4 regions of the Bacillus sp. AFS031507 genome follow, and region 1 is predicted to be linked to each of the others. Evidence: predicted binding sites of a transcription regulator. Region 1 holds the regulator's gene; each other region holds the start of a gene.

Region 1 (7,571 bases):
TGTCATCTATCCGAATTCTCCTTGAAATCTTTATTTTATTTAACTCTATGAAAATAGTAATAAAAATGTTATTAGAAAACAGTAAGATTATATCAGGATATGGGGAAATTACAATAAGTTTTTTCTAATGTTGGGCAAATTAGAGTATACAACCTTTTTTTGTTATGATGGGAGATAGAAGATTACGGAAGGAACGATGCCTTATGGAACAAAAAGACACGAAAGAGAAGGCGATCCTCGTTGGCTGTCAGACCAATGGGGATACTGATTTGCGCTTTCATTATTCAATGGAAGAGTTAGGTGCACTAACAGAAACCGCTCAGGGTGAAGTATTGATGTCAGTCGTTCAAAAAAGGGACCGGCGCCACCCAGCTACCTATATAGGTAAAGGGAAAGTGGAGGAACTTAATGTCCTGGTGGATGAATTGGAGGCAGATATAGTCATTTTTAATGACGAGCTTTCACCAAGTCAAAAAAGAAATCTCTCTACGGACCTAAATGCTCGTATAATCGACAGAACCCAGCTCATCTTAGACATTTTTGCACAAAGAGCTCGCTCCAAAGAAGGTAAATTACAGGTTGAACTTGCCCAATTGCAATACATGCTTCCTCGTCTTGCTGGTCAGGGAACTGCATTATCACGTTTGGGTGCTGGGATAGGAACAAGAGGACCTGGTGAAACAAAGTTAGAATCTGACCGCCGGCATATCCGTCGCAGAATCGATGAAATTAAAACCCAACTTTCCGTCATCGTTCAGCACAGGGATCGATACAGAGAAAGAAGAAAGAAAAATAAAACCTTTCAGGTCGCGATTGTCGGTTATACCAATGCCGGTAAATCCAGTCTTTTCAATCGTTTATCCGAAGCAGAGTCGTACGAGGAAAATCAATTGTTTGCAACACTAGATCCAATGACACGAAAATTGATTTTACCAAGTGGTTTCCTAGCCTTGATTACCGATACGGTTGGGTTTATACAAGATTTACCGACAACACTTATTGCTGCATTTCGATCGACGCTTGAGGAAGTCAAGGAAGCTGATTTGCTTCTTCATGTGGTCGATATGTCCAACCCAGATTATTTCCATCACGAAAAAACAGTTAAAAAGTTGCTTGAAGACTTGGAAGTTAAAGATATCCCGCAAATAACAGTATATAATAAAAAAGATATACAGCATTCAGATTTTGTCCCAACCGCTGATACACCGACCGCGTTTATTAGCGCATTTGATGCAGAGGACCGTCAAGCATTGAAGCAGCAAATGGAGAAGGTAGTTATGGAAATGATGGATTCTTACGAAGTTCAGATTCCGTCCACTGAAGGAAAGCTGCTTTCTTTATTAAAAAATGAGACAATATTAAGAGAGCTTGTATTTGATGAAGAAGATCAATTCTATCGATGCAAAGGATATACACTTCAGGATCATCAAATTACAGGACAATTAAAGAAATTCACAATATAGATAGGAGTCACAACATGTTTCAACAGTTAAAAAATGGGGAAAAGCTTCAGCCGATGGTTGAGGAAGTTGAACAACAAATCACTAAAGTACATAAAGAAATAGACAATAGAATCGAAACAAATCAATTTCGGGTATTAAAAAGCTTTCAAAACAAAAGAGTGAGTGATTCACATTTTAATCCGTCGACCGGCTATGGCTATGACGATCATGGCAGAGATACACTTGAAATGGTCTATGCAGATGTATTTGGGGGAGAAGCAGGACTTGTTCGTCCGCAAATAATCTCGGGCACACATGCCATTTCCATTGCCTTATTTGGCGTTCTTCGACCTGGGGATGAACTTCTATATATAACGGGCAAACCCTATGATACGCTTGAAGAAATTGTTGGACTTCGTGGGAACGGGGTTGGCTCATTAAAGGAATTTGGAATTTCCTATGATAGTGTAGCTCTGACGAATCAAGGTGGAATTGATTGGGAGGCTGTCTCAAAGAAAATAAAACCGAATACAAAAATGATTGGCATTCAGCGTTCCAAGGGCTATGCGACAAGACCATCATTTACGGTTGCAGAAATTGGAGAAATGATCACGTTTGTCAAAGAAATTAAACAAGATGTGATCGTATTTGTAGATAATTGCTATGGGGAATTTGTTGAGGAGATCGAGCCTTGTCATGTTGGTGCGGACCTAATCGCAGGGTCACTTATCAAAAATCCAGGCGGAGGGATTGTGAAGACTGGCGGCTATATTGTTGGTAAAAAACAGTGGGTGGAGGCATGTTCATATCGAATGACTTCACCAGGGATAGGAGCCGAAGCAGGAGCGTCCCTCTATAGTCTGCAAGAAATGTATCAAGGTTTTTTTCTTGCTCCCCATGTGGTTGGCCAGGCATTAAAAGGGGCCGTTTTCACAGCAGCGATGTTGGAGAAATTAGGCATGAATTCTTCTCCGAAATGGAATGCTAAAAGGACTGACTTAATTCAGTCTGTCCAGTTTGATGACCGAGATAAAATGATTGCTTTTTGTCAGGCCATTCAATTTGCATCACCGATTAATTCTTATGTCACACCCCATGCCAGCTATATGCCAGGGTATGAGGACGATGTGATTATGGCAGCAGGTACTTTTATTCAGGGGGCGAGCATTGAACTCACCGCAGATGGACCGATTAGACCACCATATGTTGCCTATGTACAAGGTGGATTAACCTATGCACATGTAAAGATGGCTGTTTGTCTGGCCATAGACCAATTAACGGATAAAGGATTAATCGAATTGTTTTAGGAGAACAGCTAAGTGTCCAATTATTTTAAAAATTTTAATGTAAGAAAACCTAACATATCATTGACAACTTTTCTAACACGAAATATAATAGTATTATAAATAACCCGAGGGGAGGAGGAATTAGATGAGTGGAAAGGAAATTCGCCGTTCCATGCCACTGTTTCCAATCGGAACAGTCATGCAACTAACGGAACTTACAGCCAGGCAAATTCGTTACTACGAAGAACACCAATTGATTTCTCCAGCAAGAACCGAGGGGAATAGACGGCTATATTGTTTAAATGATATTGATAGGCTTCTAGAAATTAAGGATTTAATTGATCAAGGTGTCAATATGGCAGGCATTAAACAATTGTTCCTAGTAAAAGAGCAACAATCAAACATTCTTGAGCAACAAACAGAAAAAACTAAGCGCGAATTAACGGATGAACAGCTTAGAAAGTTGCTACGCAACGAAATGATGCATTTAGGTCGAAACAATCGATCCTCTTTACGTCAAGGAGATATGTCAAGATTCTTTCATTAATGTGAAAGTTTCTTTTTAAAAAATAGGGGGTAAGAAAATGGCAAAGTATTCAAGAGAAGATATTAAAAGATTAGCGGTCGAAGAAAACGTGAAATTTATTCGTTTGCAATTCACAGACATCCTTGGAACTATCAAAAACGTGGAGATTCCAATTAGCCAATTAGAAAAAGCACTTGATAACAAAATGATGTTTGACGGTTCTTCAATTGAAGGTTTTGTACGTATTGAAGAATCTGATATGTTACTATATCCTGACCTTAACACATGGGTTGTATTCCCTTGGACAGCAGAAAAAGGGAAAGTTGCCCGCTTAATTTGTGATATTTATACTCCAGAAGGAAAACCATTTGAAGGTGACCCTCGTAATAACTTAAGAAGAGTATTAAAAGAAATGGAAGACCTTGGATTCACTAGCTTTAACTTAGGGCCTGAGCCAGAATTCTTCTTATTTAAATTAGACGAACAAGGCGAACCATCATTAGACCTAAACGACAAAGGCGGATATTTTGATTTAGCCCCTATCGATCTTGGCGAAAACTGCCGCCGTGATATCGTGCTTGAATTAGAAGAAATGGGCTTTGAAATCGAAGCTTCCCACCATGAAGTTGCACCAGGTCAGCATGAAATCGACTTTAAATATGCAGATGCACTAACAGCTTGTGACCAAATTCAAACATTCAAGCTAGTTGTAAAAACAATTGCACGTAAGCATGGTTTGCACGCGACATTCATGCCAAAACCATTGTATGGTGTCAATGGATCTGGAATGCACATGAATCTTTCATTGTTTAAGGATGGAGTTAATTCATTCTACGAACCATCTGGTGATCTAGAAATGAGTGATAATGCTCGTCAATTTATCGCTGGAATTCTAAAACATGCTCCAGCCTTTACAGCGGTAACAAACCCAACTGTAAACTCATATAAGCGTCTTGTTCCTGGCTATGAAGCACCATGCTATGTGGCTTGGTCAGCTAGAAACCGTTCACCATTAATTCGTATTCCTGCTTCTCGTGGATTAAGCACACGTGTGGAAGTAAGAAGTGTAGACCCATCTGCTAATCCATACCTTGCAATGGCTGTTCTTCTTAAGGCTGGCTTAGACGGAATTAAAAACAAGTTAACTCCGCCGGCACCAGTTGACAGAAACATCTATGTAATGAGTAAAGAAGAGAGAATCGAAGAAGGTATCGTCGATCTTCCTGCAACATTAGCTCAAGCATTAGATCAACTAAAATCTGACGAAGTAATTGTGTCAGGTCTTGGAGAGCACATTATGGAACACTTTGTTGAAGCAAAAGAAATCGAGTGGGATATGTTCCGCACAGTCGTTCACCAATGGGAACGCGATCAATATATGAGCATGTATTAATCTCATCAAAGCCCTGGCGCCTAGCGTCAGGGTTTTTCTATGTCGCGCTTCTTTTCTAAAATTCTCTCAGTGAAAAATGCTATCCCATTGGCTACCAGGCTTGTTCCATTACAACAATTACGGTAGCCAATAAGCATGAATGACGACCCGATTGGCTCTTTCTCAATAGGTTCGGTCGTCAATAGGCCCGATTGTTGACCCAAATTACTCTTTCTCAACGACTTCGGACGTCAATACATACAATGACTCTTTTTCCAATTAGGCATCTTCGATCATTCTAAATAAAATTAATAGGAATAGAATAGAAAGGAAGAGGTGCTTGATGTTCTTTAAAAATTCACAATTTTTACGGTTTACTTAATCCTAAATAATATATGCTTAAGTTGTAAACATTTGGGAGGTGCTCTAAATTGTATAAACTGCAAATTTGTAATGCTCTAACCCAAGAAATACTACGAGAAAAGACGTATAAGAAGCCTGATCTTATTTTAAGTTTGATAGAATCAGGAACAAAAGGTCAGGAATGTTTTCTATTTGATGAACAGCGCAAGACCTTGAAAGGAACGTATGTTACACATTCCAGTTTTAATGAAGGGGACACGAAAGTATATAAAGTGCTTTTTAAGGTGAAACTATCTGAAATACAAGCAAGAATAGTGAATTAGGAAGATAAAGGAGTGGCGTATGGCTGCTCCTTTTTAGTTTGAATAATGCAGCTCTTCTGTCATAGAGACAACAGGAAACGACCTCATTGTTATTTCTTTGGAACGGTCACGTAGGCCGCCTCTACGTGCCCCAACTCTGTGAAATTGTTGTGTAACGGTCACGTAGGCCGCCTCTACGTGCCCCAACTCGTAGGAATTCTTCTGGAACGGTCACGTAGACCGCCTCTACGTGCCCCAACTCGTAGGAATTTTTCCGGAAAGGTGACGTAGTCCGTCTCTAGGTGCCCCAACTCGTAGGAATTCTTCCGGAAAGGTGACGTAGTCCGTCTCTAGGTGCCCCAACTCGTTGGAATTCATCTGGAACGGTCACGTAGGCCGCCTCTACGTGCCCCAACTCGTAGGAATTCATCTAGAAAGGTCACGTAGACCCACTCTACCCCGGCTTCTGTAATTCCTTCAGCTTGAGGTTAATTTGCACAACAAAAAAAGAGTCGGCACGTATATGCCAACTCTCTTAAACTTAATGAATATGTCGGTAAACCCCAATAACTTTACCTAAAATCGAAACATTCCTTAATATAATAGGGTCCATTGTAGAATTTTCCGGCTGCAGGCGTATGTAATCTTTTTCCTTGAAAAATCTTTTACAGGTGGCTTCATCTTCCTCGGTCATTGCTACAACAATATCCCCGTTATTAGCGTTTGGCTGCTGTTTCACAATTACATAATCCCCGTCTAGGATCCCAGCTTCTATCATACTCTCACCCATGATTTCTAACATGAACACTTGTTCATCTGCAGGTGCAAGACTTTCTGGAAGTGGAAAATACTCTTCCACATTTTCAATCGCTGTAATTGGGAGTCCTGCCGTTACTTTCCCAACCACTGGAACATTGACAACTGTATTTCTTGGTATATGTGCAGAAACATCTGCTTCTAATATTTCAATTGCTCTTGGTTTTGTAGGATCTCGTCTAATAAGTCCTTTACTTTCCAATCTTGCTAGATGTCCGTGAACAGTAGAGCTGGATGCGAGTCCAACCGCTTCTCCAATTTCCCTTACTGAAGGGGGATATCCTTTACTCTTAACCTCACTTTTAATGAAGTCTAAGATATCTTGCTGCCTCTTTGATATTTTAGCCATGATAAAATCCACCTCGCCTGGTTAATGTTGACTTTATTATAACATGTTCGCATTTTTTATACAAACATAAGTTCGAAAATATGGTTGACAACAAACAAACGTTCGATTTATAATGAAAATATCAAATCGAACATACATTCTTATAGAGGTGTTATTTATGAAAAAATTATGGAACAAATACTCCTATGCTATTACTCTTATTATTTTAAGTTGTTCACTTTCAATCATATTATCATTCCAACATCATTCGAACGCGCAAGATGATTATTTAAAGGTTACAATCTCAGAAGGAGATTCACTATGGGAAATCTCTGATCAATTCTCGGGTCAACATTCATTATCAAACAAGGAATTTGTTGCTTGGATAAAAAAGCATAATGAATTAGATGATGATCAAATTTTTCCTGGTGACGAAATTATCATTCCGGTGAGTAAAGAAGTCTCATCTACGAATGAATTTGCTAGCGCCGTTAGTGAATAGAAAGGAATTTTTATGAAAGCAATTATATACTGCCGTGTCAGCACAAATAAGGAAACACAAGAATCTTCGTTAAAGCGCCAGGAAGAGGAATTAACGCAACTAGCTAACACCTATCACTTTGAGATTGATAGGGTAATTAAAGAAAAGGCTAGTGGTTATGATTTCAATCGTGAGGGGATTTTTCAATTATTAGAACGAATTAGAGATAAGCAGGTACAAGCCATCTTAATTCAGGATGAAACACGACTCGGTAGAGGTAACGCCAAAATTGCACTCTTGCATTGCATATTAAAAGAAAATATTAAACTTTATAGTATCTCCCATAGTGGAGAATTACAGCTTTCAGAATCGGATTCCATGGTTTTGAACATCGTAAGTATGGTTGAAGAGTACCAACGAAAACTACATAATGCAAAAATCAAACGTGGAATGAAGCGAGCAGTCAAGAATGGATATAAACCAGAAAAAAACTTAAAAAATCTCGGAGAATCCTCTGGACGCGAGAAAATTGAGGTTCCAATTGGAGAAATTGTCCGATTAAGAAAAAATGGATTAATTTTTTCAGAAATAGCTGCTACACTTAGAGGTTTTGGCTATAACATTTCTAAAGCCACGGTTCATAGAAGATTCCAGG
Region 2 (7,571 bases), on a different contig from region 1:
AGCACGAAACGAAAAGGGCCAGAGCCAGGTATTATTCGAGCAGCAAATTTCTTTGACGAAATGAGAATGGTTGCCAGACAAATTAAAAAATTGCATGAAGAGAAGAAAGTTCCACTTGAGGAGATGCTAATCCTATATAGAGTGAAGAGAACACATAAATATCCGATTGTTGATATTATTAAACGATCTTTAGGTGAATTGGCATTGCCAAATTACTGGATCACCGAAAATGATGTTTCGAAGCGATCTTTTGAAAAAGAAGATGGCAAGATTAAAATAAGTACAATTGATAGCAGTAAGGGACTTGACTTCCAGGCAGTGTTCATTGTAAATGTTGATTCCATGCCATTTCCCCTTGAAGAGGATAAAGAAAGAGAGGTTTCTTTATTTTATATAGGAATGACGAGGGCGAAGGAGTATCTCTGCTTATCTTATTCTGGTGAATCTGAATTTACCAACTATCTGGATCAGATTTTGCTCGATAGGATCAAGAAGAAAAGTGGTTTAGTAGAGATTAAATAAGGTAGGTGTTCATGCTTGGATTTCGAAAAGAAGAAACATCTGTTGGAAGAATGGATAAATCCTTACAAAGATAAATTCAGAATCGAGTTTGCTGCCGAGGGTGATAGAGTAAACAAGAATATAATTGAAAATCTAATCGAACGACATTGCTCCAACTATTGTGATTCGAATGAATTCATTTATTTATTATGTATTGTTACTAATAGCGAAACCATACCCGTATACATTGGGAAAAGTGTGAATCCCTACATCAGATGGAAAAGTCATATAGTAAAATTGTTTGAGGGAAAAGGTTCATATATAAGGTGGAAAAATCTTTTATTTCAAGATCATGAGATTGCCAAACAGTCATTAATTCTATTAATTATCCCAGACAATGAGATTGTTACATCCCCAATTCCGAACTTTCCTAAGACGGTTGGATCGGTAGAGTATCAATTAGTAAGCCTGGTATCTGACGCCTACCCAAATACGCTACTTAATAAAGAAGGGAATCGAAGATGATGATCGACTTTAATTCATGGCTATTTAATGTTCCAGGGTTTAAATTTGTTCATTTATTTGAAGTAAATGAAGATTTAATTGTAACTACTAAGCTTCTTGGAAAAAAAGAAAAAAGGACCTTGGTAAGAAACAAAGAAATGGAAAATGCAGTCATTGAGTTAGTTGAAAGTAACATAGACCGTTCGGATTGGGAAGGGCTATTATATATCATGGGAAGAGGGGAGAAAGACTCGTTTGTTCCTCTTTATATCGGTAAGGCAGAGAAAAAAGGAGTCAAGCATCCGATTAGTGTAAATATAGCTAATATTAGAAGTAACAAGGCGAAATTTGCTCGGTGGGGAGATAATGTAGCCTATCATATTGGTGATTTGAGTCATGTGTTATTTGGATTCGAATCCTATAAAAAGCCAGATAAGAAATATAAAGCATGGGCAAATGTGCTATTTTCCAACTACGATCCACCCACACTGAAAGAACCTATCTATCTGTATTTGCTTCCTTGGTATGAAGGAAACCCAGGTATTTCAGGTTTGCATAGTTCTCTTCCCTCCTTGGAAAAAGAACTAATCTCTATAGCATCAGTTTATTATAAAGATTCTTTACTCAATATTGATGGTGTTTAGGAAAGGGGGATAACTATGTCTAAGTACGCATTAATTAGCTGCACAAAATTAAAAAAAGATTATCCCTGTCCTGCAAAAGAAATGTATTTAGAATCTCAATTATTCAAAAAGGCTGTTCATTATATAAGCAAACAAAATTACGATGACTGGTTCATTTTATCCGCTAAGTATGGACTACTTCATAAGGACACCTTAATTGAGCCATATGATATTACGTTAAACAAAATGAATTCTTTACAACGGAAAGAATGGTCTAGAGATGTCTTTGATCAATTAATAAAATTAGAGCCACAACAATTAGACTTTTATGCAGGGAAAAAATATAGAGAATACCTTATTCCACTTCTAGAAAATAGCTGGATCCAGTGCAACATACCTCTTGAAGGAAAAGGAATAGGTGAGCAACTGAAATTTTATAAGGATCAACTTGTTTGATTCAGTATAACTACTATTCCAAGCGGTTTATTTTCAAGTTATTTAGTGAAAATCAGTCAGGTTGGAGAATGAAAAACAAAATTCGCTTTGAGTCACAGAACTACTTGTATAAGATTAGAGCTGTTTGATTCATTATTTGGCTAAACTCCTAGTGGCGGCTCATACCAATTATCACGTCCGCTTAGAATTAAAAATTCTTTCAATAATATGATATATAGATAGAATTAAATTAAAGATTATTAGGGAGCGTGAAGGACTTGAGAAAAGCTTACATAATAAATACCAATCTTACTAATATGCCAAATGGAGAAACCGAGAGGGATATGTTGAAAAATGAAAAGTGTGCAGCCTATTTTTCTCCTTGGAAAGAGAGAATAGAACAAATTCAACCCAATGATTTAGTCTTCCTGTATAGTAATGGAAAAGGTATTATTGCTAGAGGAATCGCAACGGGAGTAGTTGAGATAGCAGATTATCAGAATAAAGAAGGTTTACATATAGACGAGGAATATTATATGAATTTAAATCAATTTGTAAGATTAAGTAATCCTGTATCATCTGCTGATATTAATGAAATTGTGGGTAACAGTGTTGTCCTAGCACCAACAATGGTGTCATTGAATTACGATCGTGGTATTAAAATTTGGCAAGCTATTACAAAGAATTATTTATAATCTTTTTTTGTTTTTCAAGTTATTTGAAGAGGAAGATCATGCCATTGTTTAATGATTTCAGGTAAAATGAGGTCTTTATCCTAAAGATATAACACAAAATTAAATCACATATAGAAGGTAAGGGAATGTTAAATGGAAAGACTTTATAAAATTTTTACAAACAATCATTTTGAACTAAAGAAAGAGACAACAAAGGCTGTAGAATTTGAAAAAAATGAATCCAAAGAAAAAGTTTATTTATTACCAACAAAAGAAATTAGTATTGTTTTAAGCCCCGAAACAGTTGAAGGCGATATTAGTTTAATAGATAAAAGTAAGAAGTTATACCATAATACCTCTTTAAATCAATTTCCAAAGAGAAAGAATAAAGGGAAAAATCCAATCCATTACGGTTACTCTTTTAAGTTCCAATCGGAAGATGAATTGGATACATTTTTAAAGAATTTTAATTAAAACTCAACTCGGTAGAGATAATGTTGAAGATTTTAGTAGAATCAGCTTCCACGATTGGAGGCTGTTTTTATTATGAAATTAAAGACTCTATATCATTTAGTGCTTATTTGTACCCTCCCACTCGATTATTATTGTAGCCCAAACGTGGGTTGTGTTTTTTATTCACGCGGGAACATTTGTTCTTTTATAATGAGAATGAAGGAGATGTTCATCATGACGATAAGAGATCGCGGTAAAATTAAATGGAATGCAGCGTCCTTTATGCCACAGGTCTTCGAAATTCAGCGGGACATGTTAAAGGACTAAGAACGCCAACCAATTCCGCTAATCGATGATTCTGAGTCGGAGGAATATAACCAAAGCATTTGTTACGCAATGGAGTATAACTTACCAGTAAGAATTAGAGTATGGGCCGACGGATTTACTTCGGACATAACCGGACACATACATTGGGTTGATCCTTTTATGAATTTGCTACGTGTTGAGGTGAAAACTGGTGAATATGAGCAAATTGTATTTGAAGATGTTATCGGAGTGACTGTCGTAAATTAATCGGTCATATCCTTAAAATATCTACCAAGGTAAAATTGATATCAGGTTTAATTGAGACAGTGCCAATTAAAGTCACTTATTAAGGATGGATGTATTAGGACTTTAACCTTTTATTTTATGAATTCAAAACTACGGCTCTGACTATTGATTGTCACGGAGGGGAGATTCGATTTCTCAAAATATAAATCTATGAATTGATAATTATCTTTTTATTCTGCAAATCCCCCAAAGCATTAATGAACGGGGGGACTTGCTCATTTTTTTTATCTTTTAGGATTTCTTATCAAACATTCACATTAAGTTCACTTATTAATGGTTAATAGAGTCAATACCTTTCCTAACTCTGGATTATATACGGATTGTTCATAAACCGTCTCATTTTCCTTGGCATCCATAAACCAGCACGATGCTGGCACTTCACCTTCTCTAATCTCTTCCTTCACGCTTGGGTTCATAAAAAAACTCGCTGCCTTACTACGATCATCCACTTTTTCAAATGAAACTAGATTACGACTCCCTGGAAAACTTTTAATAATTTTAGAATTTTGTGACTGGACTACAGCGTATTTTTGATCTGCAAAATCGACTAATCTGTTTAAAAGTACGAACAAAGACACATTATACTTTTTATCAGCAAGTTCCTTTAATGTTTCAATCGTAGCATTTTTTACAATAAAATCAGTTGTTAGTTCGTTTGTAGGCATTAGTATGTTGAAAGCAAATTGATTAGCTTCCATTCCTTCCACTTCTTCGACTAATAGGGTGGAGTGGCCAAACAGTAATTCGTCTCGATCCTTTTTCTTAACCTCTTCATGGTCGTATTTTCTAGAAATATAGCTTGATTTTAAATGCCATGGGAGAATGTAATGTCCAATTAACGCGGCTAACGTAAATTTTTTTCTAGTCTCAATTGTAATTTTCCGATCCAATAGGATGATCGGGTGGTCCACTTGAATCAGAATTCCTTCACCCTCGTCTAAATTATCTTCAAATACCTTTATACCTAATTCTTTTGCAAAACCGTAGATATCTATAGGTAAACGATGATCTAATTTTTCTTCGAGATAATATGTAGCGTATTCTGAGGGTGTTTCAAAAAGAGTATCGATTTTTACTTTTCTGCCCGTTGCTAAGAAAGCAGCATACTCAACTAATTTTTCTTTATCCTGCTGCGACAGTGAATTCACAATTCGAAGGATTACCCGGTCAGAATGTTCAAGGGGCTCTTGCGTTTTTTCTTTGGTTAAACCAGAAAGTAAATATTCAGTGGACACCTTCAAGGCAAAGGATAATTTCCTCAAAACTTCAAAGGAAGGCCGCCTTGCACCAGACTCATATTGGCTAATTGCTGGGGGTTTAAGACCCACTTGTTTTGCCAATTCAGCCTGTGACATATTTAATTCTTTCCGCCTATTTTTAATTCGTTCATTGATCGAGTTGGGCATTTCAAGAACCCCTTCTTAACATTTGTTAAGTTAATAATAACATATAGAAAATATTGTTGACAACGTTGGTATCATGGTTTATTGTGATGTTAACAGTTGTTATATTATTATTCACACTTAGTAAAGTTATAACCCATACTAATAACTTTTTACTGCTAAAATATTGAGGAGGAATAGAAATGTATTTTAAAAAATATGAGAATAGCCTGAGAAAGCTGCCTTTAAAAAGGGCTATACGAGAAAGAGGATTTACTAACAGATGAGTTTTTGTATGCGAAGGAAGGAAAAGTTGAGGTTTACTGGGCTCCTTTTGAATACATAAACAAAGATGCGAAAGTCATCATTCTAGGAATTACTCCTGGTTGGACTCAAATGGAACTAGCCTTTAATTACGTACGACACCATATTGATGAAGAGGAGTATGAACACCTCATTTCTAAAGCTAAGAATCATGCTAGCTTTGGCGGGACCACCGAGAGAAAAAACCTTATTGATATGCTGGATGGGATCGATTTACATAAATTTTTGAACATTAATACTTGTGAACAGCTATTTAATGACAAGCATTCTTTATTACATACTACTTCGGTCCTGAGATACCCTGTGTTTATTGATGGTGAGAATTATAGTGGCAGCAGCCCAAAGCTTTTTAGTCAAGAAATTTTCTTGAAAATGATTGATGAATTATTAGTCCCAGAACTAAATCAAGTAAAAAATGCTGTTATTATCCCTACAGGTAAGGTAGTCTCTGATGTTCTTAGATATCTAGTTGACGTGGGGAAAATCTCCCATGAATTGATTCTTTTTAATTTCCCGCATCCGTCTGGGGCTAACGGTCATCGTAGAGAGCAGTATGAAAATAATAAAAATACCTTTAAAGAGCTGTTAATAGCAGCTGGAAAAAGGGGCCAATTTCAGGAAACTAACAACCAGTTAAGACCATCCGAGGAACAAATGTCTGAATTAATTAAGCACTTAAAAATCATTGGTGAGGAGTTAAAAAGAGGGAATGACCTAAAGGAAAGAGATTCCTATTATGAAAAACGATTGTTTCATCTTGCTGACGAGATTGAACCATATGATCACAAAATTGCATTGGTCATTAAACATTTGCTTAGATAACGACGAAAGGGAGTGGGAGTGAATATGGAAAAGAGGCTTAAAAATATTTACAAGAAGACATTATTTGTTGAGTTAGTGAAACTTGGACATGATTTTCACCACAGCATGAGAAACAAGGACAATCCCAAATATCAAGTGTACGTTATGGTGGATACGCCTAAGTTAAGGAAAGATTTGGTGCAGTTATCAGGTCAAACCTACATTGAAGGGTATGAAGGGTATTATGGGGAAATATAGAAGTGCCATCGTTATCGTTATTGCTACTCTAGTCTTGGGCATTGGGTACTATGTATCTACTAGTTTGCTAGGATCAAAGGAAGCGGTTAAACACGTTGAAAAAAACGAAGATAAGGACGTCATTGAAACATGGACCCCTACTGATGAAGCTTCGGAAGTGGATGAAGTAATTGAAACGCAAGTGGAAACAGAATTTCCAGAAGGTATCACTGAAACAGAAGTTCAAGACGCGATCCATTCCATGAGTCATTCTAAGGTATATGCTTCGGAGAAATGGAGTGATTTAGAACCAACTCAAGAAAGGATTGATCAATTACTTGATGCGGTTAAACGAGATCAGAACGGTTTAGATCACAGTGATCTATACATTGGCATCTTAGAGAAATGGCAAGTGGGTGATTTTAGTAAAGCTGTTTCAGACCATAATAAAATTTGGGAACTTCAAGGAGGTTCAATAGGAGAAGCAACCAGATTGCTTACTAAACAAGAGGAGGCTGAGTATAGAAAAGAGCGCTTTAACGAGTTTTAAGATGTCGATTTAGACTTGGATATCCCTTTGTTGTGCCAATCTTTTCTCATTCTATTGAAAAAAGACATTCACCTGTAAAATAAAAAAAGCTTGTAGAAACAGTCCAAATGGAAATGTTGATTTGAAATACTATAACTCATAACTGTTTTGGACTTTCAAAGTTGTGGTATACATCCAAAAAGGATTGGAGATAATCTGATGGATGAACCAAAACACAGCTATTTTATTAACATTCAATCTCACGAAATTATTAGTGAATCTAATGGAGTGGAGTGGGATTTTAAGATTAACGCAACGGAAAGTCAAGTTGCTGTCTTAGAACGGTTGTTTGATAAAACCGATGAAACAGATTGGGAAAGTTATTTCCGAGCCCACATCCCTTTTCTTGAATATCATCATCAGCCCCAAAATAAAGAATATGACCTACGAATTCTGCTGATCTATTCCTTACTATATTATTTGGGTGATGAAAAAA
Region 3 (7,571 bases), on a different contig from region 1:
GACCGTGTGGCAATGGTCGGAGACGGTGTAAATGATGCACCAGCTTTAGCTGCATCGACAGTCGGAATAGCGATGGGTGGGGCTGGAACGGATACAGCTATAGAAACAGCTGATATAGCTTTAATGGCAGATGATTTAGGGAAACTACCATTTACGTTAAAACTAAGCAGGAAAGCATTATTTATCATCAAGCAAAATATCACTTTCTCATTAGGAATTAAACTTTTAGCATTATTATTAGTGATTCCAGGTTGGTTAACCCTGTGGATTGCGATATTTGCAGACATGGGAGCAACTCTTATTGTGACTCTTAATGGTTTACGACTTCTCCGAGTAAAAGACAAATAAAATTGGGCTTCCTCAAGTGGGAAGCCTCTTAATGGAAGGGTACAACAAGCAATTGAGCATGCTTGTCATAATAAAATTTAAGTAGGAGAGATCGGAATGGGACATAATCATAGCCATGGTCATAACCATGGTCACAGTCACGGTCATGGACATAGCCATAGTCATGCACCAGCCAACTATGGCTTTGCATTTGGATTTGGGATTATTTTAAATACCATTTTTATTATTGTTGAAATTATATACGGTATCCTAGGGGATTCTTTAGCACTGCTTGCGGATGCAGGACATAACATAAGTGACGTTCTAGGTTTAATTATTGCTTGGATTGCCGTTTGGTTAGGAAAAAAAGCACCTACTAAAAAGCGGACTTATGGATATAAAAGAAGTTCCATCTTAGCTGCGCTATTCAATGCTGTTTTTTTATTAGTAGCAATTGGTGCTATTGCCTGGGAGGCTATCCAACGATTTTCTTCTCCAGAACCAGTTGCTGGAAAAACGGTTATCATCGTAGCAATCATTGGCATTGTGATTAACACTATTACAGCTTTACTTTTTATGTCAGGAAGAAAAAACGATTTAAATATCCGTGGGGCTTTCATGCACATGGCTGCAGATGCATTAGTTTCACTTGGTGTAGTGATCGCAGGGTTTATAATTCTTTGGTCAGGATGGCAATGGCTTGACCCTCTAGTAAGTCTTTTAATTTCCATTGTCATTCTATTTGGAACTTGGGGATTATTAAAGGAATCCATTAACTTATCACTTGATGCCGTACCAGAAGGCATTGATATTAGTAAAATTAAGGATTACTTAAGGGGTTTACCAACGATTTTGGAAATTCATGACCTGCATGTTTGGGGAATGAGTACGACAGAGGCTGCCCTAACCGTTCATATAATTCGATCTGAAATAGATGATAATGATGAGCTGCTTCAAAAATTAACAAAGGAATTGCATGACCAATTCGGCATTGAACATGCCACTATTCAAATTGAAAAAGGAACTTATAGTTGTTCCTTGCAACCTGAAGGTACAATATAACGACTAAGCCAAAACAGCTGTGAAAATCCATTCGGTTCTTTTATGTTAGGATTTAGTTTTTCACTAGCATTCTGTCCGACTATGTTTCTACTATTCTTTGTTACATTAACTTATTGGTCTTTATAACCCTGATACAAAACAAAAAACAACGAATGAGAATCGTTGTTTTTTTGTTTTGTAAGTATTATTAAATAAAGAAGTTTATTACTATTTAGGATTGTTGCATCATTCCCAAATTTACCTATGGCATCCCTTATTTTCTAATAGGACGGAAACTTTACGCAAGGGGATAGATTATTATATGATATTTTGATTGTTTTCAATTGGTTATTTTTTCATTATTGGGTAAAATAACTTGATGATGTTAGAGAGAATTTTCACCCTGGAGGAATCAAATGAAAAAAAGCAGCAATCCACTGGACAAGCGTTTCAAGATCGCTCACAGAGAAGCCCTAATTGGAATTATTCTTGTTTTGATTAATTTTATCTGGTGGTACGGTTTTGCGTATGGGCTTGGTTCGGCCAAAGTAGAACAATATTCGTACATATATGGTTTGCCAGCATGGTTTTTTTACAGCTGTATTCTTGGCTTTATTGTTATGGTTATACTCGTTATTTTTGCCGTAAGAGTTTTATTCAAGGATGTTCCCTTTGAAGTGGAAGAGGGGGAAATCAAGTGAACTGGGCCGTCATTACACCATTACTTATTTTCTTATTGATTATCTTCGCTGTTGGGATGTGGTCAAACAAATTTGTTATTAAATCCAATTCTTTCTTGGAGGAGTACTTTTTAGGGGAACGTCAAATGGGCGGATTCATCCTGGCAATGACGATGGTTGCGACGTATGGAAGTGCCAGCAGCTTTATCGGAGGGCCCGGGGTTGCTTATACGCAAGGATTAGGCTGGGTCCTGCTTGCTATGGCCCAGTTAGCAACCGGTTATTTTACATTAATGGTATTGGGGAAGAAATTTGCGATTATATCCCGTCAGTACAAGGCAATCACCTTAATTGACTTTCTAAAAGAGCGCTATAAAAGTAAAGCGGTTGTGTTATTCTCAGCCGCAAGTATTATCATCTTTCTGTTTTCATCGATGACCGCCCAATGGATTGGCGGAGCACGTTTGGTAGAAAGTTTAACAGGTTTGCCATATACGACTGCTTTATTAATCTTTGCTTTTTCAGTCCTCGTCTTTGTTATTGTAGGCGGCTTTCGTGCGGTTGCGATCACAGACACCATCCAAGGTGTAGTCATGTTTGGGGGAACGTTAATCCTTCTCATTGCAACGATTAAAGCAGGCGGTGGAATTCCGAAGATCATATCAGATTTAGCAGCGGAAAATCCTAATTTAATCAGTCCCTATGGTGCAGAACGTAGTTTAACGCCATCCTTTGTCTCTTCTTTTTGGATTTTAGTAGGAATTGGCGTCGTCGGCTTGCCGCAAATTGCTGTCAGAGCGATGTCTTATAAAAATTCAAAGGCCATGCATAGTGCGATTATTATTGGAACTATTGTCGTCGGTTTTATCATGCTGGGTATGCATCTCATTGGCGTGTTCGCAAGACCGGTTCTGCCAGGTGTGAAAATCGGCGATACTGTTATGCCTTTGTTATCGATGAAAGTACTGCCGCCCTATGCTGCGGGCATCGTTCTCGCTGCACCGATGGCAGCCATCATGTCGACGGTGGACGCTCTATTAATTTTGGTTAGCTCTGCTATTGTAAAAGATGTCTATTTAAATTACATTAAGCCGGATGCAGGGAACGACCTTGTGAAAAAGGTTAGTTTCAGCGTGACGGCGATTATTGGAATTGTAGTCATTCTGTTCTCGTTAAGTCCACCTGATTTAATCGTTTGGTTGAATCTGTTTTCTTTTGGGGGACTCGAGTCGGTCTTTATTTGGCCGGTTATTTTAGGATTATATTGGAGTAAGGGCAATAAATATGGAGCAATCACTTCGATGGTTTTAGGGATGGGGTCTTATATTTTATTAGATCAATTTTATCCAAATGCATTTGGGTTTCATACGGTGGTCCTCCCTATTCTGCTTTCTCTCCTGGGATTCGTGGTAACTAGTTTATTTACACAGCAAAACGAAGGTATAATCAATGTTAGAATGGAAAAATAAGCCAATACGCTTCGGAAGGCAGTTCATGTATCATTTTTGTTGCAATTATGTGCAATAATTTCTAGAATGAATTAACAGAGATTAATGTATGAATGAGGTGTACTCATTGGAAACCGTTATTCGATATTTTTCAGCACTTATTCTTCCAGGGCTGCTGGTCTTGCTTTTTACAAGGGTTACTTACAACCGGGTCATCGGGCTAATTTTAACCGTTGCCCTGATTGCTACTTCTGTATATAAAGGGTATACCAATACATTTATGCTCATTGTAGTGGATGCCTTTTCGTTAACAGCAGGGTTTTGGATGGCTGAAAAAATGAAGCAGAGGGTCATTAATAAGAGTTAATACATTCGAAGTTTTAGTGAGTCTGTCAGGAAACTGGCAGGCTTTTTGTGTTGAAATTTTAAAAAAACGAATATTCGTTCGCATATTATTGGTTTGTTTTTAGGGGAATGTGGTAAAATGTTAATATGAATTTTATGGATACACTTGAAAGCAACCATCCCGGTCCATAACAAGGTACATATGCTGAAAAGTGATTGATATTTCGGGAGGGGGAATATTTGTGAAAGACCAATTTGAATTAGTTTCAAAGTACTCGCCACAAGGGGATCAGCCCGAGGCAATCAGACAATTAGTCGAGGGTATTCGAAACAATAAACGCCAGCAGACGCTGCTTGGCGCTACAGGTACGGGTAAAACATTTACGATTTCCAACGTGATTAAAGAAGTAAATAAACCTACCCTTGTCATCGCCCACAACAAAACACTAGCTGGACAGCTCTACAGTGAGTTTAAAGAATTTTTCCCAAACAACGCAGTCGAGTATTTTGTCAGTTATTATGATTACTTTCAGCCAGAGGCTTACGTCCCACAGACCGATACCTTCATTGAAAAAGATGCTAGTATCAACGATGAAATTGATAAACTGCGGCACTCAGCGACATCTTCCCTATTCGAACGGAAAGATGTGATTGTGATTGCGTCTGTTTCCTGTATTTATGGATTAGGTTCTCCTGAAGAATATAGTGAAATGGTGTTATCGCTCAGAACGGGAATGGAAGTGGAACGCAATCAACTATTGCGCCGATTAGTCGATATCCAATACGACCGAAACGATATCGATTTCAAGCGCGGAACTTTCCGTGTCCGTGGCGATGTTGTTGAGATTTTCCCTGTTTCTCGTGATGAGCACTGCATGCGTGTCGAGTTTTTTGGTGATGAAATTGATCGGATTCGAGAGGTCGATGCATTAACCGGAGAAATCATTGGGGAACGAGAACATGTAGCGATTTTTCCAGCATCCCACTTCGTTACAAGGGAAGAAAAGCTGAAAATTGCGATTGAAAATATTGAAAAAGAACTGGAAGGTCGTCTGGAAGAACTGCGAGATGATAATAAATTGCTCGAAGCACAGCGACTTGAACAGCGCACCCGCTATGACCTGGAAATGATGCGTGAAATGGGTTTTTGCTCTGGGATTGAAAATTACTCGCGCCATTTAACCTTAAGGGATGCGGGCTCGACACCTTATACACTGCTTGATTATTTTCCAAAGGACTTTTTGATGGTGATTGATGAGTCGCATGTTACCTTACCGCAAGTGAGAGGGATGTTTAACGGGGATAAAGCGCGGAAACAAGTGCTTGTTGATCATGGCTTCCGTCTGCCATCGGCGCTTGATAACCGGCCGTTAATGTTTGATGAGTTTGAAAAGCATATCGAGAATATCATTTTTGTTTCGGCTACACCTGGACCATACGAGCTTGAGCATACGCCGGAAATGGTTTCGCAGATTATCCGCCCGACAGGACTTTTGGATCCAACACTTGAGGTCCGTCCAATTGAGGGGCAAATCGATGACTTGATTGGTGAAATTCACGAACGGGTTAGGAAAAATGAACGTGTCCTGGTTACCACTTTGACGAAAAAAATGTCCGAGGACCTAACCGATTATCTAAAGGAAATCGGTATCAAAGTTCAATATTTACATTCGGAGGTTAAGACACTCGAACGAATTGAAATTATCCGAGAACTACGTCTCGGCAAATATGACGTTCTCATCGGAATTAACCTGCTCCGAGAAGGACTGGATATACCAGAGGTTTCGCTCATCGCGATTCTGGATGCCGACAAGGAAGGATTCCTTCGTTCCGAACGGTCGTTAATCCAAACGATTGGCCGTGCCGCCCGGAATGCCCATGGACACGTCATAATGTATGCAGACAAAATCACAAACTCGATGGAATTAGCAATAAGTGAAACGAAACGCCGTCGTGCCATCCAGGAAGAATATAATCGCAAGCATGGAATCACGCCAATGACGATTCAGAAAGATATTCGCGATGTCATCCGTGCCACCCATGCAGCAGAAGATCAGGAAGATTACAAACCAGCGGCATCATTTAGTAAAATGTCGAAGAAAGAAAAAGAAAAACTAATTGCCACGATGGAAAAAGAAATGAAGGTCGAAGCCAAGGCGCTAAATTTTGAACGCGCAGCTGAGCTTCGTGATTTAATATTGGAACTTAAGGCGGAAGGATGACGTTACAATGGCAATGGAAAAACTGATTGTGAAAGGCGCCAGAGCCCACAATTTGAAAAATATAGATGTCACCATTCCGAGAGATAAGCTTGTTGTACTGACGGGACTTTCCGGCTCAGGAAAGTCCTCGCTTGCCTTTGATACGATTTATGCAGAAGGACAAAGGCGCTATGTCGAATCCCTGTCTGCCTATGCGCGGCAATTCCTTGGACAGTTGGATAAACCGGATGTGGATGCGATTGAGGGTCTCTCTCCGGCCATCTCCATCGATCAAAAAACAACAAGCCGGAACCCTCGTTCAACGGTCGGTACGGTGACAGAAATCTATGATTATTTACGGTTATTATTTGCGAGGGTCGGACACCCAACCTGTCCAATTCATGGAATTGAAATTTCCTCGCAAACGATTGAGCAAATGGTCGACCGTATTTTAGAATACCCGGAACGGACCAAAATGCAAATCCTTGCCCCTGTTATTTCAGGCCGTAAAGGATCACATGTGAAGGTGTTCGAGGATATCAAGAAACAAGGATTTGTCCGTGTCCGTGTGGATGGGGAAATGATTGACCTTGGTGATGACATCGAACTTGAAAAAAACAAAAAGCATTCGATTGAGGTTATTATCGACCGGATCGTTGTCAAGGAAGGGGTATCGGCAAGGATTGCCGATTCACTCGAGACAGCGCTGAAACTGGGCGAAGGTAAGGTTATTGTTGACGTTATCGGACAAGAAGAACTGTTATTTAGTGAAAATCATGCCTGTCCGCACTGTGGTTTTTCAATTGGAGAACTAGAACCTCGGATGTTTTCCTTCAACAGTCCGTTTGGCGCCTGCTCAGAATGTGATGGGCTTGGCTCTAAGCTTGAAGTCGATCTCGATCTGGTTATTCCTAATCGTGATTTGACACTAAAAGAGCATGCGATTGCCCCGTGGGAGCCAACAAGTTCTCAATATTATCCGCAGTTGCTTGAGGCCGTATGCAATCATTTCGGTGTGGATATGAATACCCCTGTTAAGGAAATCCCTGAACACTTGTTGGAAAAAGTCCTCTATGGGGGTGGTCGTGAAAAGATTTATTTCCGCTATGAAAATGATTTTGGCCAGATTCGTGAGGGCAATATTGAATTTGAAGGTGTCATCCGAAATGTTGAGCGCCGATACAAAGAGACAAGCTCAGATTACATCCGTGAGCAAATGGAAAAATACATGGGCGAGCAGGCATGTCCAACTTGTAAAGGATATCGTTTAAAAAAGGAAACCTTGGCTGTCCTAATTAATGGACGTCATATTGCCCATGTTACCGACCTTTCGATTGAAGAAGCGAATCAATTTTTTGCAGAATTGAAGCTATCAGAAAAAGAAATGCAAATTGCCAAATTAATTTTCCGTGAAATTAGTGAACGGCTAGGTTTCTTAATTAATGTCGGTCTCGATTATTTAACACTGAGCCGGACAGCTGGTACGCTTTCAGGCGGGGAAGCCCAGCGGATTCGCTTGGCCACACAAA
Region 4 (7,571 bases), 130 kb from region 1:
TGAATGACCAAAAGCTCGAGTATGCAGTCCCAGCGACTGCGAATGTTCAGAACATAACGATTCAATATGTTCTGAAAGACGAATAGTCATCTGTAGATGACTATTTTTCACTTTTAATAAATAAACGGAGGAAAACTATGAATATTCCGAATAGAATAACGGTATCAAGAATATTATTAATTCCAATATTTTTGATTATTATGCTTGCTCCTTTTAAATGGGGCGACATGCAACTTCTTGGGACCGTCCTTCCAGTTACCCATTTTGTCGGTGCATTGATCTTCATTTTAGCCTCTGCAACTGACTGGGTTGACGGACATTATGCCCGTAAATATAACCTTGTCACTAATATGGGGAAATTTCTTGACCCATTAGCTGACAAATTACTCGTATCGGCTGCACTTATCGTTTTAGTTGAACTGAATGATGTTTATGCACCTTCATGGTTAGTTATTATTATTATTAGCAGGGAGTTTGCAGTAACAGGTTTACGCCTCTTGCTTGCAGGGGAAGGCGAAGTTGTTGCGGCTAATATGCTCGGCAAAATTAAAACATGGGCGCAAATTGTCGCGATATCATCGCTTTTATTACATAATATAATTTTTGCAATGATACCATTCCGTTTTGATATAGTGTCATTATGGGTGGCTTTAATTTTTACTATCTGGTCTGGCTGGGATTATTTTGCAAAAAATAGTCATGTCCTTAAAAATTCAAAGTAAACTTAATTCTACTATGTTGTAAAGGAAGATGTATTGCTATGAATGCTGAGATTATTGCAGTTGGTTCGGAGTTATTGCTAGGTCAAATTGTGAATACGAATGCGAGATTTCTGTCTCAGCAATTAGCTGGGCTTGGTATTAATGTCTATTTTCATACAGTTGTTGGTGATAATTCTGACAGGCTAAAGTCTGCAATAGAAATAGCCCAAAAACGTGCAGAGATTATAATATTTTCTGGTGGGCTTGGGCCTACAAAGGATGATTTGACGAAGGAAACGATTGCACGTCAGCTTGGTAAAGAACTCGTTATCGATGAAACGGCGTTAGCATCGATTGAACTTTTTTTTAAGCGGACCAATCGTGTCATGACAGAAAATAATCGAAAGCAGGCACTCGTATTAGCAGGATCTCACATTCTCCCAAATGATCATGGGATGGCGCCGGGCATGGTTGTAGAATCCGGCGGTCATACGTATATGCTGCTGCCTGGCCCGCCAAAGGAAATGGAACCGATGTTTCTCCAGTATGGGTCCCAGGCTCTTTCTAAAAGAAACAAGTCCACCGAGAAAATTGTCTCAAGGGTGTTAAGGTTTTTTGGAATTGGAGAAGCAGCTCTGGAAACAGAAATTATTGATTTAATTGATGCGCAAAGCAATCCAACGATAGCCCCGCTTGCAGGAGATGGGGAGGTTACTTTACGACTGACAGCAAAACATGTGGACGAAAATGCAGCACAGGCTATGCTGGATGAACTAGAAAAGACGATAAATCAGCGTCTTGGTGCATTTTTATATGGCTATGATAATACGTCGCTTTTGATAGAAGTAATGAAATCTTTAAAAGAAAGAAACTTAACTATTACTGCCGCTGAGAGTTTAACAGGAGGACTATTCCAGCAAGAGTTAACATCAATTTCGGGTGCAAGTTCAGTGTTTTACGGTGGTGTAGTTTGTTATTCAAATGAAGTGAAACGACAGCTATTACATGTACAGGAAGAAACGCTTAAAACACATGGTGCGGTAAGTGAACAATGTGCTAGAGAGCTGGCCGAAAATGCTTCAAAGGTATTTAAAACCGATATTGGGATTAGTTTTACGGGTGTTGCTGGTCCTGAAGAACTTGAAGGCAAGCCAGTTGGTACAATTTATGTAGGGATTGCAATGAATGGAAGGCCGACAATTGTAGAAAAGATCACACTTGGCGGAACAAGGGAAGCGAACAGGAGCCGTGCAGTGAAATTTGGCTGCTATTTTCTCCTTCGAATTTTAAAAGAGTCACAGAATGCTAATTAGCGTTCTGTGGCTTTTTTGACAAGATAAGAAAGTTTAACATTTCGACTTTGAAAATTGTCCAGCTCCAGCGCCCTAGCGGCTAGTGTCCTTCGCTCTCCGCCCTACGATAAGTCAAGCACGAATGCGCCTTCGGCTCTTCGTGTTTCCTTTATCTCAGTTGGAGCGCTCCAGGCCATACGCCGCTGAATAGGGCGCTTGAGCTTCTCTTAATAAACTAGGATTAGAAAAAAGTCTGACAATAGAGGAAATTATCCTTTTCGGACTACTAAAAATGCAAAATGATACAAAAGTCAGGGGGATTTTCCTTTTTTTACAACGATTTTGTTTTGAAAATAAACGAATGAATGTTCGTTTTTTTACTCGACAAATATCCGAAAAGCGGTTATATTATTAGTAGGAATTAATTTAATAGATTATAGCAATTTGCTTGTGTTTATATAAGGGAGGAAAAGATTCGTGAGTAATGATCGTAAAGCGGCCTTAGAAATGGCGTTAAAGCAAATAGAAAAGCAATTTGGTAAAGGTTCTGTCATGAAAATGGGAGAGAAAACAGATACGAGGATTTTAACGAGTCCGAGTGGCTCGTTAGCACTTGATGCAGCACTTGGAGTCGGTGGATATCCTAGAGGGCGTATTATCGAAGTTTATGGTCCTGAGAGCTCAGGTAAAACCACGGTTGCTTTGCATGCGATTGCTGAAGTTCAAGCAAATGGCGGACAAGCAGCATTTATAGATGCTGAACATGCCCTTGACCCAGCGTATGCCCAAAAATTAGGTGTTAACATTGATGAGTTATTGCTATCACAGCCAGATACGGGTGAACAAGCGCTTGAAATCGCAGAAGCATTAGTACGAAGTGGTGCAATTGATATTATTGTAGTCGACTCAGTAGCAGCATTAGTTCCAAAAGCGGAAATTGAAGGCGAAATGGGAGATTCTCACATGGGCTTACAGGCTCGTTTGATGTCGCAAGCCCTACGTAAATTATCTGGAGCCATCAATAAATCGAAGACCATCGCCATCTTTATTAACCAAGTTCGCGAAAAAATTGGCGTTATGTTTGGAAACCCCGAGACAACACCAGGTGGACGTGCATTGAAATTCTATTCCACCGTCCGTATTGAAGTTCGTCGTGCAGAGGCGTTAAAGCAGGGAAATGATATTGTAGGTAATAAGACAAAGATAAAAATAGTTAAGAATAAAGTCGCTCCTCCTTTCCGTACGGCTGAAGTAGATATCATGTATGGTGAAGGGATTTCTAAAGAAGGCGAAATCATTGATCTAGGCGCAGAATTAGATATCGTTGAAAAGAGCGGATCATGGTACTCCTATAATTCTGAAAGATTAGGTCAAGGCCGTGAAAATGCAAAGCTATACTTGAAGGAAAATCCAGATGTTCGCCTCGAAATTCAAGGGAAAATCCGTGAACATTATGGTTTAGATGGTGAAAAATTTGTCACTGAGAAAGACGATGATGAACAATTTGAATTAATAGACTAATGTAGATGAGCAAAGCTATTTATGGTTTTGCTCTTTTTTTACATAATGTTATTTTTAAACAAAGTTTTATTAGTTAGGCTTTGTTAAAGCCTATTGTTGATTTTTATAGCAAGTTGATTGGGGAGCGGAAGGCGCGAAGACTCCTGCGGGAGGACGGGGCAGGGAGACCCCACAGGCGCATAGCGCCGAGGAGGCGGATAGTAACCGCGGAACGCGAAGCGCCTGGAGCGGAAATCAACAGCCAAGTTTAACAGAGCCAATTGTTAAAATACAATGGATTTCAGCCTTTAGGAGGAATAAATGATGTCCTATTCTAAATATTTCAAAAAGCCAATAGGACTAAGCCTTGACAATGAATATTCCCACCTTTACAATTAACATGTATATTTTACATTTTTGGTATTATTACAATTCGAAAAAAGCCTTGGTGCTTGCTGTATGTTGAGTCTAAACAATGTACATGCCGACACTTAAAAAATGTAACAAAAGTTCATAGCAAGAGGAGGTGTAACGATGGAACCAATTACAATCATCTCCATTTTGCTTGGCCTTATCGTCGGTGCCGTTGTTGGCTATTTTGTTCATAAATCCATTGCTGATGCAAAAGTAGCAGGTGCAAAGAATGCTGCAGAGCAGATTCTTGAAGATGCTAAACGTGATGCTGATTCATTGAAAAAGGAAGCTTTGCTAGAAGCAAAGGATGAAATTCACAAGCTTCGGACTGAAGCAGAGCGTGAGGTTCGTGAACGAAGAAATGAAATGCAAAAACAAGAAAACCGTTTACTGCAAAGAGAAGAGAATTTAGATCGAAAAGAGGAAACGTTAAACAAACGTGAAAATCTTTTAGAAAAGAAGGATGATTCTCTAAACCAAAGACAACAGCATATTGAAGAGATGGAAAGCAAAGTGGACGAGTTAGTACGAAAACAACAAACTGAACTCGAACGAATATCGAGCTTAACGCGCGAGGAAGCAAAAACAATCATTATTGATCGAATGGAGCAGGAACTTATCACTGACACTGCGATAATGATCAAGGAAAGCGAAAATCGTGCAAAAGAGGAAGCCGACAAGAAAGCAAAGGAAATACTTTCGTTAGCAATCCAGCGTTGCGCTGCTGACCATGTTGCGGAAACGACTGTCTCTGTCGTCAACCTGCCAAATGACGAAATGAAGGGCCGTATTATTGGCCGTGAAGGAAGAAATATTCGTACGCTTGAAACGTTAACAGGAATTGATTTAATCATTGATGATACTCCTGAAGCTGTCATTCTATCAGGTTTTGATCCTATTCGTCGCGAAACGGCTCGCTTAGCACTGGAGAAATTGGTCCAAGACGGGCGTATCCATCCGGCACGAATTGAGGAAATGGTAGAAAAATCACGTCGCGAAGTAGATGAGTATATCCGTGAAGTGGGTGAGCAAACCACCTTTGAAGTGGGTGTTCATGGACTCCATCCAGATCTGATCAAAATTCTTGGTCGCTTAAAATTCCGTACTAGTTACGGGCAAAACGTATTAAAGCATTCAATGGAAGTTGCGCAACTGTCTGGTTTACTTGCCGCTGAACTTGGCCAAGATGAAACTTTGGCACGTCGTGCGGGCTTGCTTCATGATATTGGGAAAGCCATTGACCATGAAGTAGAAGGCAGCCATGTTGAAATTGGTGTTGAACTTGCAACTAAATACAAGGAACATCCGGTAGTAATCAATAGTATTGCTTCCCATCATGGGGATACAGAGGCAACATCTATCATAGCCGTTTTAGTTGCAGCAGCAGATGCCTTATCAGCTGCAAGACCAGGTGCACGTAGTGAGACGCTTGAAAACTATATTCGCCGTCTTGAAAAGTTAGAGGAGATTTCGGAATCCTATGAAGGTGTAGAGAAATCCTTTGCCATTCAAGCAGGTCGAGAGGTACGTATTATAGTTAGACCGGATTCAGTTGATGATCTTGCTGCACATCGATTAGCACGCGATATTCGTAAGCGCATTGAAGAAGAGCTTGATTATCCAGGTCATATTAAAGTGACAGTTATTCGTGAGACACGGGCTGTTGAATACGCAAAATAAAGCGGTGCGCATGCACCGCTTTATTTTTTGCAGCACCTTATCCGATTAAATAAAGTCTGAATGTGATACAATTTATACAATAACAATTTTTTTAACGAAAGGGACCAAAATGAATCTACTTTTTATCGGTGATGTTGTCGGTTCACCAGGCCGGGACATGGTGAAGGAATATTTGCCAAAATTAAAAGAAAAATATCGTCCTCACTTTACTATTATCAATGGGGAGAATGCAGCAGGAGGCAAGGGGATTACTGAAAAAATCTATCGTGAATTCTTAGGGTATGGGGCACAGGCGGTAACACTGGGTAATCACACATGGGATAATCGTGAAATTTTTGAATTTATCGGTTCTGCAAAAAATATGGTTAGACCAGCGAATTTTCCAGAAGGAACACCAGGGAAAGGTATGGCTTTTTTTAAAGTCAATGATTTAGAAGTTGCTGTTATAAATCTGCAGGGGCGAACCTTTATGGCTTCATTGGATTGTCCTTTTAAGAAAGCTGACGAATTAGTTGAAATTGCTAGGGAGAGAACCCCATATATTTTTGTGGATTTTCATGCGGAAGTAACAAGTGAGAAACAGGCAATGGGTTGGTATTTAGATGGAAGGGTCTCTGCCGTTGTGGGGACACATACACATGTTCAAACGGCCGATAACCGGGTTTTACCGGGAGGCACAGGATATTTATCTGATGTAGGGATGACAGGGCCGTATGATGGCATTTTAGGGGTGGAGAGAGAAGCAGTCCTTAAAAGGTTCCTAACCAGCCTGCCAGTCCGGTTTGAAGTGGCAACGGCAGGAAGAAATCAATTAAGTGCAGTTATGATTGAATTAGATCGTAAAACAGGCTTAACAAAAAAGATACAGCCCATTTTAATAAATGATGACCATCCGTTTTACTCTTAAGAGCAAATTTCATTTGCTCTTATTTTTTTGTTACTAAATATCTTTGAACAGTGTCTAGCTCAAGCGCCCAGCAGCTAGTGGACTTCGCTCTTTTCCCTACGATAAGTCAACATCGAATCGCTTCGCTCTCCGTGTTTCCTTTATCTCAGTCAAAGCGCTCCAGTCCATCCGCTGCTAACCGGGCGCCTCCGCTTTTCTAATTTTTTTGTCCAAGCCGGAATATGTTTTTTGACAAATGAATATAGTAGCAGTGGAATGTTATAACCTGATTTGTTCATGAAACTGCTCATGCGGGATCGGGATTTTCTAAGGAGGAGCTAGAAATGGATATATTAAAAGTTTCAGCAAAATCTAATCCTAATTCTGTAGCTGGTGCGCTTGCCGGGGTTCTGCGTGAAAGAGGTGCAGCGGAAATACAGGCAATTGGGGCGGGTGCATTGAATCAAGCCGTAAAGGCAGTAGCGATTGCTCGAGGATTTGTAGCACCTAGCGGAGTTGATTTAATCTGTATCCCTGCGTTTACCGATATTTTAATTGACGGGGAAGAACGCACAGCTATCAAGCTAATTGTAGAACCACGTTGAAAGAGATAGACTATTTATAGGCGATCAAACAAAGGGACATTTACCTTTACCTGCTTGTTTTACAAGCAGGTATTTTTTAGGTTTTATTTCTCACTAATTGGTATTAAATGATATTTACTTATTAAAGTATTATTCTACCATAACCTTTAATAAATTTTAAAATTCAAATCATGAATGTGCATAGCTTGAATTAATATTGCAAAACGCCGTATAATGCGGATAAATTATGTTTTTTTATTTGTTATCTTGTAGAAAGCAAGTATATTTCAAATAATAAAAAAATATTCATATTTTAAACATTATTTCGCTTTTAAGGGTTGCAATTTTTAGTTCATAGGTCTAGAATTGTAAGCGTTTAGTACATATCCTTTCTACTTTTTATTAGTCTTTTTATATAAAATGGGCTAATTTCTAGTGATTTACTCGGAATAGTGCTAAACTAATAAATGGATCATCAAAACTACTTATTTTTACATATCCAAAGGGGTGTAAG

What was found. Region 1 encodes LexA, which represses DNA repair genes until DNA is damaged. Its sites were predicted from a motif close to CGAACATATGTTCG; they were not measured.
Region 2: a site for LexA is predicted at 3,381-3,394, ahead of COE25_RS32310 (YolD-like family protein). Genes of this name have one in related genera too.
Region 3: a site for LexA is predicted at 3,931-3,944, ahead of uvrB (excinuclease ABC subunit UvrB). Genes of this name have one in related genera too.
Region 4: a site for LexA is predicted at 2,352-2,365, ahead of recA (recombinase RecA). Genes of this name have one in related genera too.

Annotation. Positions count from the first base shown of each region.
Region 1 covers NZ_NUOW01000013.1:15,535-23,105, reverse strand. The annotation lists gene COE25_RS12790 (trimeric intracellular cation channel family protein) at 1-6, opposite strand, end outside; gene hflX (GTPase HflX) at 204-1,463, shown strand; gene COE25_RS12780 (methionine gamma-lyase family protein) at 1,478-2,749, shown strand; gene COE25_RS12775 (MerR family transcriptional regulator) at 2,874-3,275, shown strand; gene glnA (type I glutamate--ammonia ligase) at 3,313-4,647, shown strand; gene COE25_RS12765 (hypothetical protein) at 5,058-5,312, shown strand; gene lexA (transcriptional repressor LexA) at 5,833-6,456, opposite strand; gene yneA (cell division suppressor protein YneA) at 6,614-6,937, shown strand; gene COE25_RS12750 (YneB family resolvase-like protein) at 6,950-7,571, shown strand, end outside.
Region 2 covers NZ_NUOW01000020.1:83,639-91,209, reverse strand. The annotation lists gene COE25_RS18860 (3'-5' exonuclease) at 1-522, shown strand, start outside; gene COE25_RS18855 (hypothetical protein) at 538-1,026, shown strand; gene COE25_RS18850 (hypothetical protein) at 1,023-1,649, shown strand; gene COE25_RS18845 (DUF6884 domain-containing protein) at 1,665-2,084, shown strand; gene COE25_RS18840 (hypothetical protein) at 2,333-2,758, shown strand; gene COE25_RS18835 (hypothetical protein) at 2,891-3,211, shown strand; gene COE25_RS32310 (YolD-like family protein) at 3,530-3,763, shown strand; gene COE25_RS18825 (helix-turn-helix domain-containing protein) at 4,066-5,208, opposite strand; gene COE25_RS18820 (uracil-DNA glycosylase family protein) at 5,476-6,330, shown strand; gene COE25_RS18815 (hypothetical protein) at 6,355-6,567, shown strand; gene COE25_RS18810 (DUF6241 domain-containing protein) at 6,554-7,096, shown strand; gene COE25_RS18805 (hydrolase) at 7,295-7,571, shown strand, end outside.
Region 3 covers NZ_NUOW01000002.1:329,560-337,130, reverse strand. The annotation lists gene COE25_RS03575 (heavy metal translocating P-type ATPase) at 1-348, shown strand, start outside; gene COE25_RS03570 (cation diffusion facilitator family transporter) at 445-1,389, shown strand; partial or broken gene COE25_RS03565 (sulfite exporter TauE/SafE family protein) at 1,411-1,497, shown strand; gene COE25_RS03560 (YhdT family protein) at 1,785-2,069, shown strand; gene panF (sodium/pantothenate symporter) at 2,066-3,517, shown strand; gene COE25_RS03550 (DUF2198 family protein) at 3,624-3,863, shown strand; gene uvrB (excinuclease ABC subunit UvrB) at 4,084-6,063, shown strand; gene uvrA (excinuclease ABC subunit UvrA) at 6,071-7,571, shown strand, end outside.
Region 4 covers NZ_NUOW01000013.1:145,368-152,938, reverse strand. The annotation lists gene COE25_RS13310 (helix-turn-helix domain-containing protein) at 1-86, shown strand, start outside; gene pgsA (CDP-diacylglycerol--glycerol-3-phosphate 3-phosphatidyltransferase) at 138-722, shown strand; gene COE25_RS13300 (competence/damage-inducible protein A) at 761-2,014, shown strand; gene recA (recombinase RecA) at 2,471-3,514, shown strand; gene rny (ribonuclease Y) at 4,028-5,587, shown strand; gene COE25_RS13285 (TIGR00282 family metallophosphoesterase) at 5,697-6,494, shown strand; gene spoVS (stage V sporulation protein SpoVS) at 6,818-7,078, shown strand.